Regions from separate parts of the Streptomyces sp. NPDC057654 genome, predicted to be linked through region 2. Evidence: riboswitches for the same ligand, from Rfam matches in the RefSeq annotation. Region 2 holds a riboswitch; the other holds the start of a gene.
The links. Region 2 has a riboswitch for cyclic di-AMP ahead of ACFU99_RS07155 (transglycosylase family protein). Riboswitches for the same ligand answer to the same signal wherever they lie in the genome.
Positions count from the first base shown of each region.

Region 1: another riboswitch for cyclic di-AMP. It lies ahead of ACFU99_RS30685 (NlpC/P60 family protein); the one in region 2 lies ahead of ACFU99_RS07155 (transglycosylase family protein).

Region 1 covers NZ_JBHVHQ010000564.1:251-5,531, reverse strand. Annotated here, with positions in the region: partial or broken gene ACFU99_RS30695 (M23 family metallopeptidase) at 1-495, shown strand, start outside; gene pcrA (DNA helicase PcrA) at 588-3,125, opposite strand; cyclic di-AMP (ydaO/yuaA leader) riboswitch at 3,380-3,568, shown strand; gene ACFU99_RS30685 (NlpC/P60 family protein) at 3,576-4,787, shown strand; gene ACFU99_RS30680 (hypothetical protein) at 4,852-5,205, opposite strand.
Region 2 covers NZ_JBHVHQ010000052.1:1,246-13,506, forward strand. Annotated here, with positions in the region: gene ACFU99_RS07120 (DUF2079 domain-containing protein) at 1-1,369, opposite strand, end outside; gene ACFU99_RS07125 (N-6 DNA methylase) at 2,091-4,178, shown strand; gene ACFU99_RS07130 (SurA N-terminal domain-containing protein) at 4,751-5,368, shown strand; gene ACFU99_RS07135 (nucleoside triphosphate pyrophosphohydrolase) at 5,442-6,467, shown strand; gene ACFU99_RS07140 (DUF6479 family protein) at 6,886-7,308, shown strand; gene ACFU99_RS07145 (cytochrome P450) at 7,404-8,657, shown strand; gene ACFU99_RS07150 (transglycosylase family protein) at 8,837-9,916, shown strand; cyclic di-AMP (ydaO/yuaA leader) riboswitch at 10,178-10,356, shown strand; gene ACFU99_RS07155 (transglycosylase family protein) at 10,359-11,078, shown strand; gene eno (phosphopyruvate hydratase) at 11,395-12,261, shown strand, end outside.

The sequences.
Region 1 (5,281 bases), on a different contig from region 2:
CGGGCCAGCCGCACCCAGCAGCGGATCGACCTCAAAGCCCGCCAGGCCGAAGAGAAGAAACGAAAAGCCGATGAAGCGCGCCGCAAGGAGGCCGAGCGCCCCAAGATCCTGCTGCCGGTGAAACAGAAAGGGCTCAGCGCCTACTTCGGGCAGGCGGGCGTCAACTGGATGTCCGTGCACACCGGCATCGACTTCCCGGTCGGCTACGGCACCCCTGTGATGGCCGCGACCGACGGCACCGTGCGCACGCAGTACAACTCCGCCTACGGCAACATGGCCATGGTGACCTCCCCCGACGGCACCGAGACCTGGTACTGCCACCTGAGCAGCAACAAGATCCGGTCCGGCACGGTCAAGGCCGGCGACGTCATCGCCTACTCCGGCAGCTCGGGCAACTCCACCGGCCCGCACATGCACTTCGAGGTGCGCCCCGGCAGCGGCGCGGCCATCGACCCGCTGCCCTGGCTCCGCTCCCACGGCCTCGACCCGACGTAAGCACGGAGCCCGTGGGCCGAGCCCGTCGCCGAAGCCCGGCCCCGCCCCCGTACCGCCGCTGACGCCCGTACGCCCGTACGCCCGTACGCCCGCTACAGCTTCTCGACCGGCGCGTACCGCAGCAGCAGCCGCTTCGGCTTCGCCTCGCCGAAGTCGATCGTCGCCTCCGCGTTGTCCCCGCTGCCCTTGACCGTCACGACCGTGCCGAGCCCGAACGAGTCGTGCGTGACCCGGTCGCCGACCGCCAGCTGGACCACCGGGCGGTCGCCCGCCCGGCGCGTCGCGAAGCCGCTCGGGCCCGCCTTGGAGCGCGACGAGGAGAGCGAGGACATGATCCCGCCGCCGGAACCGCCCGATCCGCCCGATCCGCCCGAGCTTCCGGAGCCCGACCGGCCCGAGCCGACCGACCCCATCGACGCCGAAGGCGTCGCGGGACCGGTCCGCTTCCACTTCACGTACTCCTCGGGGATCTCCTCCAGGAAGCGGGAGGCCGGGTTGTAGGACGGCTGGCCCCACGCGCTGCGCATCGTCGACCGGGTCAGATACAGCCGCTCGCGCGCCCGCGTGATGCCCACGTAGGCGAGCCGCCGCTCCTCCTCCAGCTCCTTGGTCTGGCCGAGCGCCCGCATGTGCGGGAAGACGCCGTCCTCCAGGCCGGTCAGGAAGACGACGGGGAACTCCAGACCCTTCGCCGTGTGCAGCGTCATCAGCGTGACGACGCCGCCGCCGTCGCCGTCCTCGTCCGGGATCTGGTCGGAGTCGGCGACCAGGGCCACCTTCTCCAGGAAGTCCGCCAGCGTGCCCGGGTTCTCCTCGTCGCGCTCCTGCTCGAACTCCAGGGCCACAGCGGCCAGTTCCTGGAGGTTCTCGATGCGGGTCTCGTCCTGCGGATCGGTGGACGCCTGGAGCTCGGCGAGATAGCCCGTGCGCTCCAGCACCGCTTCCAGTACGGTCGCGGGCCCGGCGCCCGACTCGACGACCGTGCGCAGCTCCTCCATGAGGACGTTGAAGCGCTTGACGGCGTTGGCGGAGCGGGCCGCCATGCCGTACGCCTCGTCGACGCGGCGCAGGGCCTGCGGAAAGGTGATCTTCTCGCGCAGCGACAGCGCGTCGATCATCGCCTCGGCGCGGTCGCCGATGCCGCGCTTGGGCACGTTGAGGATGCGGCGCAGCGGGACGGTGTCCTCGGGGTTGGCGAGGACGCGCAGGTAGGCGAGGACGTCGCGGACCTCCTTGCGCTCGTAGAAGCGGACGCCGCCGACGACCTTGTAGGGCAGCCCGACCCGGATGAGGATCTCCTCGAAGACACGGGACTGGGCGTTGGTGCGGTAGAAGATCGCGACGTCGCCGGCCTTGGCGTCGCCCGCGTCCGTGAGCCGGTCGATCTCGTCGGCGACGAACTGGGCCTCGTCGTGCTCGGTGTCGGCGACATAGCCGGTGATGGTGGCGCCGGCCCCGGCCTCGGTCCACAGGTTCTTGGGGCGGCGGTTCTCGTTGCGCTCGATGACGGCGTTGGCGGCGCTGAGGATGGTCTGGGTGGAGCGGTAGTTCTGCTCCAGCAGGATCGTCGTCGCGTCCGGGTAGTCCTCCTCGAACTGGAGGATGTTGCGGATGGTCGCGCCCCGGAACGCGTAGATCGACTGGTCGGCGTCGCCCACGACGCACACCTCGGCGGCCGGGACCTCGTCCGTGCCGGCGCCCACCAGCTCGCGCACCAGGGTGTACTGGGCGTGGTTGGTGTCCTGGTACTCGTCCACCAGCACGTGCCGGAAGCGGCGCCGGTAGTGGTCCGCGACGTCCGGGAACGCCTGGAGCAGGTGGACCGTGGTCATGATGATGTCGTCGAAGTCCAGCGCGTTCGCCTCGCGCAGCCTCGCCTGGTACATCGCGTACGCCTCGGCGAGAGTCTTCTCGAATCCGTCGGCGGCTTGCCCGGCGAACTCCTCCTCATCGATCAGCTCGTTCTTCAGGTTCGAGATCTTGGCGCTGAAGGACTTGGGCGGGAAGCGCTTCGGATCGAGGTCCAGGTCCCGGCAGACCAGCGCCATCAGCCGCTTGGAGTCGGCGGCGTCGTAGATCGAGAAGGATGAGGTGAAGCCGAGCTTCTTCGACTCGCGGCGCAGGATGCGCACACAGGCGCTGTGGAAGGTGAGCACCCACATCGCGTTCGCCCGGGGGCCGACGAGGTCGCCGACGCGCTCCTTCATCTCGCCCGCGGCCTTGTTGGTGAAGGTGATCGCGAGGATCTGGCCGGGGTGCACGCCGCGCGCGCCCAGCAGATGCGCGATCCGGTGCGTGAGCACGCGCGTCTTGCCGGATCCGGCTCCGGCGACGATCAGCAGCGGCCCGCCGCTGTGCACCACCGCGGCGCGCTGTTCCTCATTGAGCCCCTCCAGCAGCGCGGCGGGGTCGATGACGGGCCGGGGCGCGCCGTCCCGGTAGTACGCGTCGCGCGCTCCGGAACCGCCCTGTCCCGAGGCCGGGCCGGACCGCTGTACGGGCGCGTCGAAGGCGCCCCCGAAGAGGTCGTCCGGCACCGGCTCCGGTGCGGCGTCCTCGGGCGGCGGCGGGGGCTCCTCGCCCGAAGGTTCGAGGTCCGCCAGGAAGCTGTCGTCAAAGAGGCTGCTCATCGCCCACCGAGTCTAGGCCGCCCCACCGACACGCGGCTCCGCCTGTGGAAAACAGGGGGCGGAGGGGCCGGAGACAGGGACGGAAAGCCGCCGCCAAGAGCCCCGAACCAGGCGAAGACGGGCAGCTCAGGACGCGGAAGACAAAGTCACGGAACGGTTCCGGCATATCGCACACCAGCCTTCACAGCGGCACCACACGTTGGCTACGGTGCTCGCTCAGGCAGCCCGTCCCCCCGCCGACGTCCCGTCTGCACGGGCCGCCAACGCCGAGTCCGGCCGCGCCGCGAGGCGCCCGGAGCCGGGGACCCACACGCACCACCGGGGTGAATCGGCCCGTACGCACGCGTGGCGCGCCCGTGCGCCCGTACGGACCGTAGGGCACAAACCTTCCAAACCCGCCCGAACCCGACAGCTAACCCGGTAGGCGGTCCACGGAAGGAGTCGCCTCCCTTGGCGTCACACCGCAAGCCCCGCAGGACCGGGTACGGGCCGCTCGACACGCCCACCCGCCGCCGCACCGCCGTCGGCCTCACGACCGCGGCCCTGGCCTCCGCCACCCTGCTCTCCCAGACCGCGCACGCCGCTCCGGGCCGCCCCACAGCCCCCAAGCCCTCCGTCGAGGAAGTCCAGCGCCATGTGGACGCCCTGTACCGGCAGGCGGGCACGGCCACGCAGGAGTACAACGCGGCCAAGGAGCGTACGGACGCGCAGAGCGGCAAGGTCGACCGGCTGCTCGACGACGTGGCCAAGCGCACCGGGAAGCTCAATGACGCGCGGCGCGCGCTCGGGGCGTACGCCGCGGCGCAGTACCGCGACGGCGGCATGAGCCAGACCGCGAACCTGCTGTTCGCCTCCGACCCGCAGAGCTGGTTCGACCAGACGCATCTGATCGACCGGATGACCGGCCGGCAGGAGCAGGCCGTACGGGAGTTCCGTACGCAGCAGAAGACAGCGGCCAAGGACCGGGGCGAGGCGGTACGGAACCTGGCCGCGCTCACCGATTCGCAGAAGCAGCTGAGGGCGAAGAAGGAGACAGTCCAGGGCAAGCTCGGCGAGGCGCGGGAACTGCTGTCGAAGCTGACGGCCCAGGAGAAGGCGCGGCTGGCCGAGATCGAGCGGAAGAAGGAGGCGGCGGCCAAGAAGAAGGCCGAGGAACTGGCGAAACGCCAGGCCGAGAAGCGCAAACAGGAAGAGGCCGCGAAGAAGAAGGAGCAGGGCTCGGGATCGGGCTCTGGATCGGGCTCGGAAAGCGGCCACAAGGGAGACGGCTCCGACTCCGGGGCCCCCTCCGGGTCTCACTCCGGGACGCACTCCGCCAAGGCCGACAAGGCCATCGCCTTTGCTCGCGCACAGATGGGCAAGCCGTACGTGTGGGGCGCCACCGGGCCCAATTCGTACGACTGCTCGGGGCTGACCCAGGCGGCGTGGAAGGCGGCCGGGGTCGATCTGCCGCGGACCACCTGGGATCAGGTCAAGACCGGGACGCGGGTCGCCACGGATGATCTCCAACCGGGTGACCTGGTCTTCTTCTACGACGACATCAGCCACGTCGGCATGTACATCGGCGACGGGAAGATGATCCACGCGCCGAAGCCGGGGGCGAGCGTGCGGGTGGAATCGATCTTCTACATGCCGATCTACGGGAGCGTGCGACCGGCGTAGATCACACCCTCCCGAGCGCTGGGGGCCTGTCTCACGCCCCCTTCGGGGGCCCGGCCGGAGCCGATCACGTCCACAGCAGGGCGATGAAGATGTTGGCGACGGTCAGGGCCCCCACGATGCCGAAGACGGGCGGCTCCACCTTCTCGTCGTCCCGCTTCACATAGACCAGGCCGAGGATCACGACCAGGAACGCCAGCTTGATTCCGATCTTGACGGTGTTGAGCGAGTAGTCCTGCGACTGGTCGAGACCGACCAGCGCGACGCCCGTCACCAGCATGGTCAGCGCGCCGTGCAGCATCGCCGGGACCATGCGCGCCTCGCCCTTGCCCATGGCCTTCATCTGGGTGAGAAAGCCGCCGAGCAGGGCCGCGATGCCGATGATGTGCAGGCCGACGACGGCGTGAATCAGTACGTCCATGAGGCCCGACAGTATCCGGGGCCTTATCACCCGCCGGCAGTCAGGTCAGCCTCATTCGCCGCTTCGATCAAGGGCG
Region 2 (12,261 bases):
GGGTCTCGTCGAGCAGTTCCGCCGGCGCCTTCGCCTCGTCGTTGCGCAGCGCCACATAGTCGGGCTGTATCCCGCCGGTCCCTCCTATCCAGAACACTCGGCAGCGGTCGGTGAGCCTGCTTATCGGGCCGACGTTGGCCTCGACGGTCGCGTTGTCGGGGATGCGGTTCAGGAGCCGGTCGACGGCGCTGACCGCCGACGACTTGCGGTAGGTGTCGGCCTCGGTGAGGTCGGCCAGGGGGAGCGACGTGGTGAGTGCGAGCGCCGCGGCGGCCACGGCCGCGGGTATGTGATGGGCGTACGAGCGCAGCCAAGCGCGGGGACTCGCGCCCACCCCGGTGAGCGCGTCGACGAGGGCGATGAACACGACTGGCATGAGCACCGCGCTGTAGTGCCAGTCGATGCCCCAGTAGTGGTCGTCGTGGGACAGGAACCGCCAGGCCAGCGTGGGCAGCGCCACGATCAGCAGCGGGGAGCGCAGCGCGAGCAGCCCGGTGGTGGGCAGCAGGATCCACAGCAGGGTGCGGATCGCGGTGTCGAAGGGAATGGTGGGCGCCGGCCCGCCGTCGCCGTTGAGCTTGTTCCAGTAGTCGTACGAGCCGCCGTTGTTGAACCCCGGAATGACGACGCCAAAGGTGATGATGGCCGCGACGAGCCCGAAGGCGACGAGCCCGGCGGCCAGCGCGACCATGCGCGGCTGCTCCTTGCCGCGGAGCCGCACCAGCATGACGGCCCCGATGGCCGCGACGGTCAGCCCGAGGTCCTCCTTGACCAGGACGAGAGGCAGCGCCCAGCAGACCGCTGTCCACCAGCGCTGCCGCAGGACCGCTTCCAGGGAGAAGGCGATCAGCGGCATCGCGAAGGCGATCTCGTGGAAGTCGAATTCGACGGCGCGCTGGACACCCCAGGAGAGTCCGAAGGCCAGACCGATGGCGAGCCCGCGCTTTCGCCCCAGCAGATGGGCGGCGACGCGCGCCACGGGTATGACGGAGACCGCGAACAGCACCGCCTGCGCGACGAGCAGCGTCACGGGGGTGGGAAAGACCCGGTAGAAGGGCGCGAGGAGAGCGGTGACCGGGCTGAAGTGGTCGCCGAGGATATTGGCGCCGGGCCCCTTCAGATCGGCGACCGGCGCCTGGAAGTGGGCGTAGGCGCGTATGGCCTGCTCGAAGATCCCCAGGTCCCACGACATCGTCAGCAAGCGCCGGTAGCGGCAGATGGACAGCGCGGCGAAGGCGATGAAGAGCGCGGCTGCGAGCCAGTACGGGTCCAGGCGCGGGTTGCGCAGGGCCGCGGCGCGCGCACCGGCGGCGGGCGCGGCCTCGGCCGTGCTGCGGCCGGGTGTTGCGACTGCTGCGGCCGTGTCCATGGGCGGTCCTTGTCTCGGGGGATCGGGGGATCGGGGGATCGGGGGATCGGGGGATCGGGGGATCGGGGATCGGGATCTCGGGTCTTGTGGGCCTTGTCCGTGGCGTCGATTCGGGGCGTTTACCCAGGATGCCGGTCCAGGACGTCGCCCCAGGATGTCGATCCGGGCTGTCGAAAAGATACGCGAAGGGGATGGGCGGCTCGGGTGCTCTTCGTGGACGGCCGGGCAAGCGGACGGTCGGACGGATAGATGGACGGTCGGTCGCTGCGTCGCGCCGGTCTTCTTTGGTGGGGGTTCCTCTGGTGAGAGTGATGACGGTCAGGCCGTCGTCGGTTGCGGCCGGACCTTCGCGAATGAGGATCGCGTCTTCCCCTCCCCTTTCTCTTCCCTCCCCTCTCTCTTCTCGCGCCTGTGCTCGCGGGCGCGGTTCGGCTCTGTGCTCCCCTCCTCTCCCCTCCTCTTTCTTCTCCTCTCGTCTCGTGTGCTGGAGCCGGGCTGGATCCGCCCGCCGCGTGAGCGGATATGACAATGACAGCAGGGTCTGTGAATCGAGTCAACCATGTTCACTGGTTCGAGTGAGTTCACGGCCGTGAAGGCGGTTTTGCGGATTCGATGGGTATGCTCGGCGTCACAACAGATCGGAACAGCTCAGACAACCGCGGAACAGGCGGAACAGACGGAATAGTTCGGGCAACTCATGAGTGCGAGGGGACGGGAGCGCATGCAGGACAACGCAGCAGAGGTGACGGCTGCCGGGATCGCCCGGCTCGCCGGGGTGGGCCGGGCCGCCGTCAGTAACTGGCGCCGTCGTCACGACGACTTCCCCAAGCCCGTCGGCGGCTCGGACACCAGCCCGACCTTCGCGCTCAGCGCCATCGAGCGATGGCTGCGCGACCAGGGGAAAGTCGGTGAGATCCCGCTGAGCGAGCGGGTCTGGCAGCAGATCGCCGGGCACCCGGCCGGCGCCGTGACAGCCCTTCGTCACGCGGGCAGCGTGCTCGTGCTCGTGCGGGACCGGCCCGCGGACTGGGCGGAGCTCGCCGAGCTCGCCGACCCCGATCTGGCCGAGGCGCTGCCGTCGGCCCTCGGCGCCGCGCTGACCGCCCGGCTCGGCAACCTGCACCCGGTCGCCCTGCCCAGCCCGGTCGAGGTCGCCGCGTCCGCTCTTCTTCTGCGCGGGTCCGCCGAGCTCGCCACCGGCCTCGGCCCCCGGACGGCGTACGAGTTCCTGCTCGGCCGGCAGCTCGACGCCAACCCCCGGCAGTACACCCTCACCCCGTCCGCCCCCGCCGAACTGATGGCCGCCATCGCCGAATCCGGACTCGACCGGGACGGTGTACGCACCGTCTTCGACCCCGCGTCCGGTACGGGCAGCCTGCTGCGCGCCGCCGACACCAGCGGACCGCTGCACACCCGGGCCGTCTTCGCCCAGGAGGCCGACCCCGACCTCGCCGCGCTCAGCGCGCTGCGGCTCGCCCTGCACAGCACGGCCCAGGTGCGGGTGCGAGCGGGCGACAGCCTGCGGGCGGACGTGTTCCCCGAGCTGGAGGCGGACGTCGTGCTCTGCCACCCACCGTTCAACGAACGCAACTGGGGCCATGACGAGCTGGCGTACGACCCCCGCTGGGAATACGGCTACCCGGCCCGGACCGAATCCGAGCTGGCCTGGGTCCAGCACGCACTCGCCCGGCTGCGCACCGGGGGCACCGCCGTCCTGCTGATGCCTCCCGCCGCCGCCTCCCGCCGCTCCGGCCGCCGCATCCGCGCCGACCTGCTCCGCCACGGTGCGCTGCGCGCCGTCATCGCACTGCCCGCGGGAGCCGCGCCGCCCTACGGCATCCCCTTGCACCTGTGGGTGCTGCGCCGCCCCACCGCTCAACCCCTGCCCGCACCGCACCTCTTGCTCATCGACACCGCCGACCTGGCCGCCACCAATCGCGACCAGCTGCCCTGGCAGGCCGTGCGCACGGCGGTGCTCGACGCCTGGCAGGACTTCGACCGGAACGGCGCCATCGAGAAGAAGCCCGGAGTCTGCCGCTCGCTGCCGGTCATCGACGTCCTTGACGACGACGTCGACCTCGCCCCCGCCCGACATCTGCCCCCGCCCTCGGCGGGCGGTGGAGCCGCCGAGCTGGCTGAGGTGCACGCGCGGCTCACCACCGCGCTGCGGCGCACCTCCGGGCTCACCCCCGACCCCGCGAGACCTCTCACGTCCGTAGAGGCAGCCATCCCCGGCCGCTGGTCCACCACCACCGTCGGCGAGCTGGCCCGCGCCGGGGCCCTGGCACTGCGCGCCGGCGGGAGCGGCGCGAGCCCCGATCCGACAGGCGCGCCTCCTGTCCTGACGGACCATGACGTCATAGGGGGGTCCGAGCCGTCGGGCACGCTCCCCGAGGGTGCGGCCGAGGAGCCCATCCTCGTAGAGGAGGGCGACGTGGTGGTGCCCGTCCTCGGCGATGTCACCGTGGCCCGTGTCATCGACGCCGCGAGCGCCGGAGCGGCGCTCGGCCGCGGGCTGAACCTCCTGCGCCCCGACCCGGCCACTCTCGATCCGTGGTTCCTCGCCGGGTTTCTGCGCGGCACCGCCAACCAGCGCCAGGCCAGCAGTTATGCCTCCACGCCCACCCGGCTCGACGTCCGCCGGCTCCAACTGCCGCGCGTACCCCTGTCCGACCAGCGGCGCTACGGCCGCCGCTTCCGCTCCCTCGCTTCCTTCGAGGAGTCGCTGAGGCTCGCCGCACGGCTCGGCGAGCAGCTCGTACAGGGCCTGTACGACGGGCTGACGGACGGTACCGCGCGCCCGGAGTGATCGAACCCCCTCCGGCTGGGGCTGCTGGGGACTGGGGCCGTCGGCGGCTGGGAGCGAGAGCCGGCGGCCGGGCAAGGACCGAGGCCGGGCGGGACCGGGGCTGGGCGGGGACCGGGCAAGGACCGAGGCCGGGCGGGACCGAGGCCGGGCGGGGACCGGGGTTGGGCGGGGACTGGGCAAGGGCCGGAGGCTGCGCAAGGGGCGGGCTTGGGCAAGGGCCGGAGGCCGGGCAAGGGTTGGGCGGGGGCTGAGCAGGGGAGAGAGGGAGGCGTCGGCGCAGAAGCCAGGAAGGGGAGCAATCTGTGCGGAACGGTCCATAGCCGGAAGGCTGTTCCCCCTGTCACACCGTCACCAGCGGGCCGCATCTCCGTTCGTATCCCAACCGGCCCCGAATCGTTGGTCGAATCAGTGGCCTGGACCACGCGGACTCCCTAACATCGATCAACGCCAGCTCGATGCGACCACCCGCCATCCGACCGCCACCCCCTCCAGGAGGGGCTTCGTACGGCCTTTGTCATCACGGCCCTTCTCATCACGGCCCTTGCTATAAACGATCTTCGCCGGGAGGCTCCATGCACCGCCGCAGGACTGCGCTCTCCGTCTCCGCCGCCGCACTGCTGGTCGCGGCCCCCATGCTCACCGCGTGCGGCTCCGCCCCGCATCCCGGCGCGGCAGCCGTCGTCGGCAAGGACCGGATCAGCGTGTCCCAGCTCCAGGCCCAGGTGAAGGACGTACGGGACGCGCAGCGGGGGTCGCCGCAGGCCGAGCAGCTCGTCGCGGCCAGCCCCAGGCTCGGCCAGGACACCCTCGTCCGCCTCATCCAGTACCGGATCGTGGACAAGGCCGCCGAGGACAACGGGGTCGACGTGACCCGCCGCGAGGTGCAGCGGCAGCGCGCCGCGCTGGAGAAGGCGAACGGCGGTGCGGAGGCGGTGCGGGCCAGGTTCCTGTCGCTGGGCGTCGCGCCGGGCCAGATCGACCAGGCCATCAAGATGGACTACACGCGAGCCAAGCTGGACCAGCGGCTCGGGGCCGCCCGCACCAACCAGGTACTGATGGCGACGTCCAAGTCCATCGGCGTCGACGTCAATCCGCGCTACGGCAGCTGGGACGCCAGGCGCGGCACCGCTCAGGCCGCCAGCGAGCCGTGGCTGCGGGCGGCCACGGCGACGCCCGAGCAGCGAATGTGAGCGGTCGCTTACGCTCGACGGCGTGAACGCTTCCGCGCCGGACGGCTCCGGCCGCCACGACATCCGCCACGACATCGCGCCCCCGCACCGCACTGCCGCCCCGCGGGACGGCACCGGGCCCGCGGACGGTGCGGCCGACCCCGGCCGTATCGTCCTGCTGACCACGAGCCACCGGGTCGCCCCCGGTCTGCTGTCGTGGCCCGCCTGGCAGGTGCTGCGCGCAGCCGACCGGGTGCTGTGCGCCGACCCCGGCCACCCTCAGCTGCCGTATCTGGGGGAAGCCGGCGTCGAAGCCGAGCGGGCGGTGCCGGACGCCCGTGAGCTGGTCGGCTACTGCCTGGACGGCGGGCGCACCGCCGTGGTCGTCACCTCGGCGGAGGGTGAGTCGGCGCTCACCGCCGGGCTCGCCCGGCTCGCGGGCTCCGGACGGGAGCGGATGCCCGCGCTGGAGCTGCTCCCCGGCTCGTACGACCTGCCGGGGGCGCGCCTGCTCGACCTGGTGCAGGTCATGGACCGGATCCGCCGGGCCTGTCCGTGGAGCGGGGTCCGTACGCACGAGGACCTCGCGAAGTACGCGGTCGAGGAGACCTACGAACTGCTCGAAGCCATCGAGGAAGGAGACAGGGAGGCAGTGCGCGAGGAGCTGGGCGATGTGCTGCTCCAGGTCGTCTTCCACGCGCGCATCGCCCAGGACGACCCGGACGAGCCGTTCGCCATCGACGATGTCGCGGGCACCATCGTCGACAAACTCATCCACCGGCACCCGCACGTCTTCGGGGAGGAGAGCGCGGAGAGCGCCGAAGACGTACGAGAGCACTGGATGCGGACCAAGGCGATCGAGAAGCAGCGCGACTCGGTCACCGAAGGCGTGCCGCTCGGACAGCCCGCCCTCGCCCTGGTCGCCAAGCTCGCCTCCAGGGCGCGCGGGGCCGGGCTCGGTGTGGAGGCGCCGGTCGGGCCGGGCATCGGGTACGAGCTGCTGGCGCTCGCCGTGCGGGCCGAGGCGGAGGGGATGGAACCGGAGACGGCACTGCGCGCTGCCGCCCGTACCTACCGTGACGCGATCCGCGCCGCGGAGTCCGGCCCTACCGCCGACTGAGCCCGCGGCCGAGGTCGACGAGCCCGTGGTAAACGACGCTGATCCGCGGTCAATGACGCCGATCCGCGGTCAACGACGTCGATCCGCGGCCAACGTCGCCGATCCGCGGTCAAGGTCGACGAGCCTGCGGCCAAGAGCGTCGAGTCCGTGGCCAAGAGTGTCGAGCCTGTGGCCGAGGGGGGCGAGCCTGTGGCCGAAGTCGTCGGGCCCCGGGGCAGCTCGGCACCACCCGGCTCAGCCCGCCCCGCCGTCGCCCTCGCCCCGCCCCCGCCTCCTCCCCTCCTCCCCGCCGCCCGTCGAGTCGGCCGGGCCGGGCTGGGTGGCCTGGTCCGTGGGGTGAACACATCGGGGCGGCGTCCGTACACCCGTTCGGCCTATGGGGCGAGATGTCTGGGCGATCGGGGGGTACCCCAGTGCCATGCACTCAGAGATTCTTGATCTCGCCGCCGATAACGGGCTGCGTGGTGGGATTGCTCCGCTGGCCGTCGGGATCGTCGTGGTGGCCCTGTTGATCGGGGCCGTGGCCTACGGGCGCAAGCGGCGGGAGCGGGAGCCTGCGCCGCCGCAGGAGCCGCAGGAGCGGGCCGGTTCCTGGCAGACGCCGGAGGAGCAGAGCGGGCCCGTGCCCGCCGATCACGGGCCCGGTCATGACGGGGAGCGGGACGCGCTCGGCTATGTGAAGGAGGGGCGGGCCACTGACGAGCTGGCGCAGGACGGGCACCGTTACCTGCCGCACGAGCTGACGGACCCGGACAGCCACAGCGACCCGGAGCAGAAGCCGCGCAAGTGGAACGAAGGGGGGAGCGGCGGCTTCGGCAGCGGCGGCGGGGGGCACACGTAGGCGCAGTAGGCACACGTAGGCACTGGGATCGCTGCCCGGAGCGTTGCCCGGAATGCGCCTCGGGCGGTGGGGGCGGGCTCCTATAGCGTCGAGGGGTGCACGACAAGAACGCCGACAGCCCCGTCCCTGCCCTCTTCAGCTGGGAATTCGCCGCCGACCCCTACCCCGCGTACGCGTGGCTGCGCGAGCACGCGCCCGTACGCCGTACCGAGCTGCCCAGCGGGATCGAGGCGTGGCTCGTCACGCGGTACGCGGATGCCCGGCAGGCGCTCGCGGACGGGCGGTTGTCGAAGAACCCCGTGCACCACGCGGACGACGCGCAGGGAAAGAGCAAGACGGGCATTCCGGGCGAGCGCAGCGCGGGTCTGATGACGCATCTGCTGAACATCGACCCGCCGGACCACACGCGGCTGCGTCGGCTGGTCTCGAAGGCGTTCACTCCGCGCCGGATCGCGGAGTTCGCCCCGCGCGTGCAGGAGCTGACGGACGACCTGATCGACGCCTTCGCGGCGCGGGGCAGCGCCGACCTCATCCATGAGTTCGCCTTTCCCCTCCCCATTTATGCGATCTGCGATCTGCTGGGCGTGCCCCGCGAGGACCAGGACGGCCTGCGGGATTGGGCGGGCATGATGATCCGGCACGGCGGCGGGCCGCGCGGCGGCGTCGCGAGGGCCGTGAAGAAGATTCGCGGGTACCTGGCCGAGCTGATTCACCGCAAGCGACGGGGCGACGGCGACGACCTGATCTCCGATCTCATCCGAGCCTCCGACCACGGCGAGCACCTCACCGAAGAGGAGGTCGTGGCCATGTGTTTCGTGCTCTTGTTCGCTGGTTTCGAAACGACCATCAACTTGATCGGCAACGGCGCCCATGCTCTGCTGCGCCACCCCGAGCAGCGGGCCGCCCTTCAAAGCTCCCTCGCCGACGACGAGTACGGATTGTTGGAGGCGGGGGTGGAGGAACTGCTGCGCTTCGACGGGCCCGTGGAGATGGCGACATGGCGCTACGCGACTCAAGCACTGGAAATCGGCGGAGTCGCCATCGCGGAAGGGGACCCCGTCCTCGTCGTGCTGGCGGCGGCGGATCGCGACCCGGAGCGGTTCGCCGACCCGGACGCGCTCGACCTCTCGCGAAGTGACAATCAGCACCTCGGATACGGGCACGGCATCCACTACTGCATCGGCGCGCCGCTCGCCCGGCTGGAGGGCCGGACCGCCCTCGCGACGCTGCTGCGCCGCCTGCCCGACCTGCGTCTCGCGGCGGAACCGGAGGAGTTGCGGTGGCGCGGCGGGCTCATCATGCGCGGACTGCGCACACTGCCCGTGGAGTTCACGCCCCGCCAGAAGTGACGAAGCGTCAAGCGACGTGACCTCCGCGTGACCTCGGCTACATCGGCTTGTGACTGACTGAGCTCGTCGCTATCTTCAACCGACAACTCAGCTGCCACACGAGAGGCAACCGCATGCGCACCGGGAACGGTCGACACCGCCGCCCCCGTCAGGTCCCGGCCATTGTCGTAGCAGCGGGGGTGACGGGCGCCGGAATCGCCATGCCGCTGCTCGCGGCCACTGGTGCGAACGCCGCGGACACCGCGACCTGGGACCGCGTGGCCCAGTGTGAGAGCGGCGGGACATGGAGCGCGGACGAGGGGGACGGCTTCTACGGCGGGCTCCAGCTGTCGCAGTCGACATGGGATCTGTACGGGGGGAAGGCGTACGCGCCGAGACCCGACCTGGCCAGCCGGGCCCAGCAGATAGCCGTGGCCCAGAAGATCCTGGACGGTCAGGGCACCAAGCCCTGGTCGGGCTGCGCGGTCAGTTCCGGCCTCACGCGCGGCAGCGCGTCCCCCGGCGTGGACCCGGGCAGCTCGGAGGCGCCCTCCTCGGGCTCCTCGGACTCCTCCAAGGCGTCTTCCCAGCCGTCCTCCAAGCCCTCCTCGCAGTCGTCCGAGCCGTCGCACAGTTCGTCGCAAGGTTCCTCACACGGCTCCGAGTCCTCGAAGGGCTCCTCGGGCGACGGCCGTGCGGACTCGGACAAGGACCAGCCAGGGAAGGCCGGGCCCGGGAAGGGCGGGTCGAGCGCGACGCCGAGCGGTAAGGACACCGGTAAGGCGGACGCCGGTAAGAAGGGGTCCGGCTCGGCCGAGAGCCCCGAGCCCGGCGGCAAGCCCTCCCAGACGCCCTCCAGCACCCCCTCCACGCCCTCTGGGTCCTCCGCCGACACCGACCCCACCGCCCCCACGACGGGGGCCACGGGCACGCCCGCGCCCGGCGAGGGCCGGCACCGGGGCGGTTCCGATGAAGGGGAGAAGGGGAGTAAGGGGAGCGACAGCACCGAAAGCCCCGCAGGTTCCGCGCGGGACGACGGCGGGCGGAGCGGCGGCCGGCACGCCTCGCGCGGCGGGGAGGCGCGGAGCGGGGACTCGTCCCGTACGCCCCAACAGGCCCCCCGCGACTACACGGTGCGGTCGGGAGACAGTCTGTCCGTGATCGCGGAGGAGCACTCCGTCTCCGGCGGCTGGAACACCCTCTACGAACGCAACCACAGCACCGTGGGAAGCGACCCTGATCTGATTTTCCCTGGTCAAAAGCTTGATCTCGGAACGTGAGAACGACGGTACGGGCGGTATGTCCGTTCCGGAGGAAAGTGAGACATGGGTCTCGTTGACAGTCTCGGTTTCCTCACCTGTCCGATCTTTCCCTACCGTCTCTCACCTGCGGAAATGCGCTGTTTCTGTGGGTACGGAGGGGCAACTGCCGCCAGGAGGGGGGGTTTGAACCCTCCTGGGCAGTGTGTTTAACGTCGTCACCGCTCGCCACCGTGAGCACCACGATCGCCACGCCGAATCCTGCCGGCGGTCGCTGGAATAGTCGCGAAAGCGCCGTAGGCAGGAGCGGGGGAACCAAGGTAGGCCGCCGGAACGGCCCGTCGACAGTGACGGGGACCGGGACGGCTAGGGGTGAAGCCCCGTGTGCTCCGGCACACGAGGCCGGGCAGCTCACAGCCCGAACCCGACAGCTCACCTCGTAGGCGTCGGTGAGGAAACCAACATGCTTATCTCCAAGGGCAAGCACCGCCGTCCGTCCAAGGCCGTCCGTGTCGCCACGCTCGCCGGTGTCGCCGGTGCCGCGGTTGCCGTCCCGCTGATGGGCGCCACCTCCGCCTCCGCCGCCTCCGTCTCCACCTGGGACAAGGTCGCGCAGTGCGAGTCCGGTGGCAACTGGTCGATCAACACCGGCAACAGCTACTACGGCGGCCTGCAGTTCAGTAACTCCAGCTGGGCCGCGGCCGGCGGCACCAAGTACGCCCCGCGCGCCGACCTGGCCACCAAGGGCCAGCAGATCGCCACCGCCGAGAAGCTTCTCGCCATGCAGGGTCCGGGCGCCTGGTCCTGCGCCGGCGCCGGCAACCTGACCTCCGGCGGCCCCTCCGCCAGCGTCAACACCGGCGGCGGCTCGCACAGCAGCGGCTCGCAGCACGCCGACCGCAGCCAGCGTCAGGCCGCGCCGAAGCAGCAGGCCCCGAAGCACTACGCGCCGAAGCAGCAGGCCCCCAAGCAGGCCGCGCCCAAGGCCGCGCCGCAGCCCGTCGCGCCGAAGTCCATCCAGAAGGGCGACGGCGAGTACAAGGTCAAGTCCGGCGACACCCTCGGCAAGATCGCCAAGGAGCACGGCGTCAAGGGCGGCTGGCAGAAGGTGTACGACCTGAACAAGGGCATCGTCTCCGACGCCAACCTGATCTACCCGGGTCAGCAGCTCCACCTGAGCTGATCCGCTTCCCGGGGGGCGGCTTCATCACCGTCCCCCTGTCTCTCCGCTCATGAGAGACCGCCCCGCTCCGGCGCGCCATCCCCCCCCCGATCGCGCCGAAGCGGGGCACTCGCATGTCCGGGGTCTGTCGTCGGCCTTTGCGGCCTGACCGGTTCCCGCCCCCGTTCCCCCTTCGGCGAACAACGCCGCCATTCGTCCTCTGATCTGGCCCTTTGGCTCATTTTTCGGTCCACGCTCCGGGCTGCGCGCGGGCGGACGCCCCCCGGCCCGTTAGGCTCGGGGTGCAGAAACCAGTCACCCCATGAAGGAGACACTCGTGCCGTCCATCGACGTCGTCGTAGCTCGCGAGATCCTCGACTCGCGAGGCAACCCCACGGTCGAGGTCGAGGTCGGCCTCGACGACGGCTCCACGGGCCGTGCCGCCGTGCCGTCCGGCGCCTCCACCGGTGCCTTCGAGGCGCTGGAGCTGCGCGACGGCGACCGCAACCGCTACCAGGGCAAGGGCGTCGAGAAGGCCGTTCTCGCCGTCATCGAGCAGATCGGCCCGGAGCTCGTCGGCTACGACGCCACCGAGCAGCGCCTGATCGACCAGGCGATGTTCGACCTGGACGCCACCGCGGACAAGTCCTCGCTCGGCGCCAACGCCATCCTCGGCGTCTCCCTCGCCGTCGCGCACGCCGCCTCCGAGGCGTCCGACCTGCCGCTCTTCCGCTACCTCGGCGGCCCGAACGCGCACCTGCTGCCGGTGCCGATGATGAACATCCTCAACGGCGGCTCGCACGCCGACTCCAACGTGGACATCCAGGAGTTCATGATCGCGCCGATCGGCGCGGAGTCCTTCTCCGAGGCGCTGCGCTGGGGCACCGAGGTCTACCACACGCTCAAGAGCGTGCTGAAGGAGCGCGGCCTGTCCACCGGCCTCGGCGACGAGGGCGGTTTCGCCCCGAACCTGGGCTCGAACCGCGAGGCGCTCGACCTCATCATCGAGGCCATCAAGCAGGCCGGTTACGCGCCCGGCCAGGACATCGCGCTCGCGCTCGACGTCGCCGCCTCCGAGTTCTACAAGGACGGCGTCTACGCCTTCGAGGGCCAGGAGCGCTCCGCCGCGCAGATGACGGAGTACTACGAGGAGCTCGTCGCCTCCTACCCGCTGGTCTCCATCGAGGACCCGCTGTACGAGGAC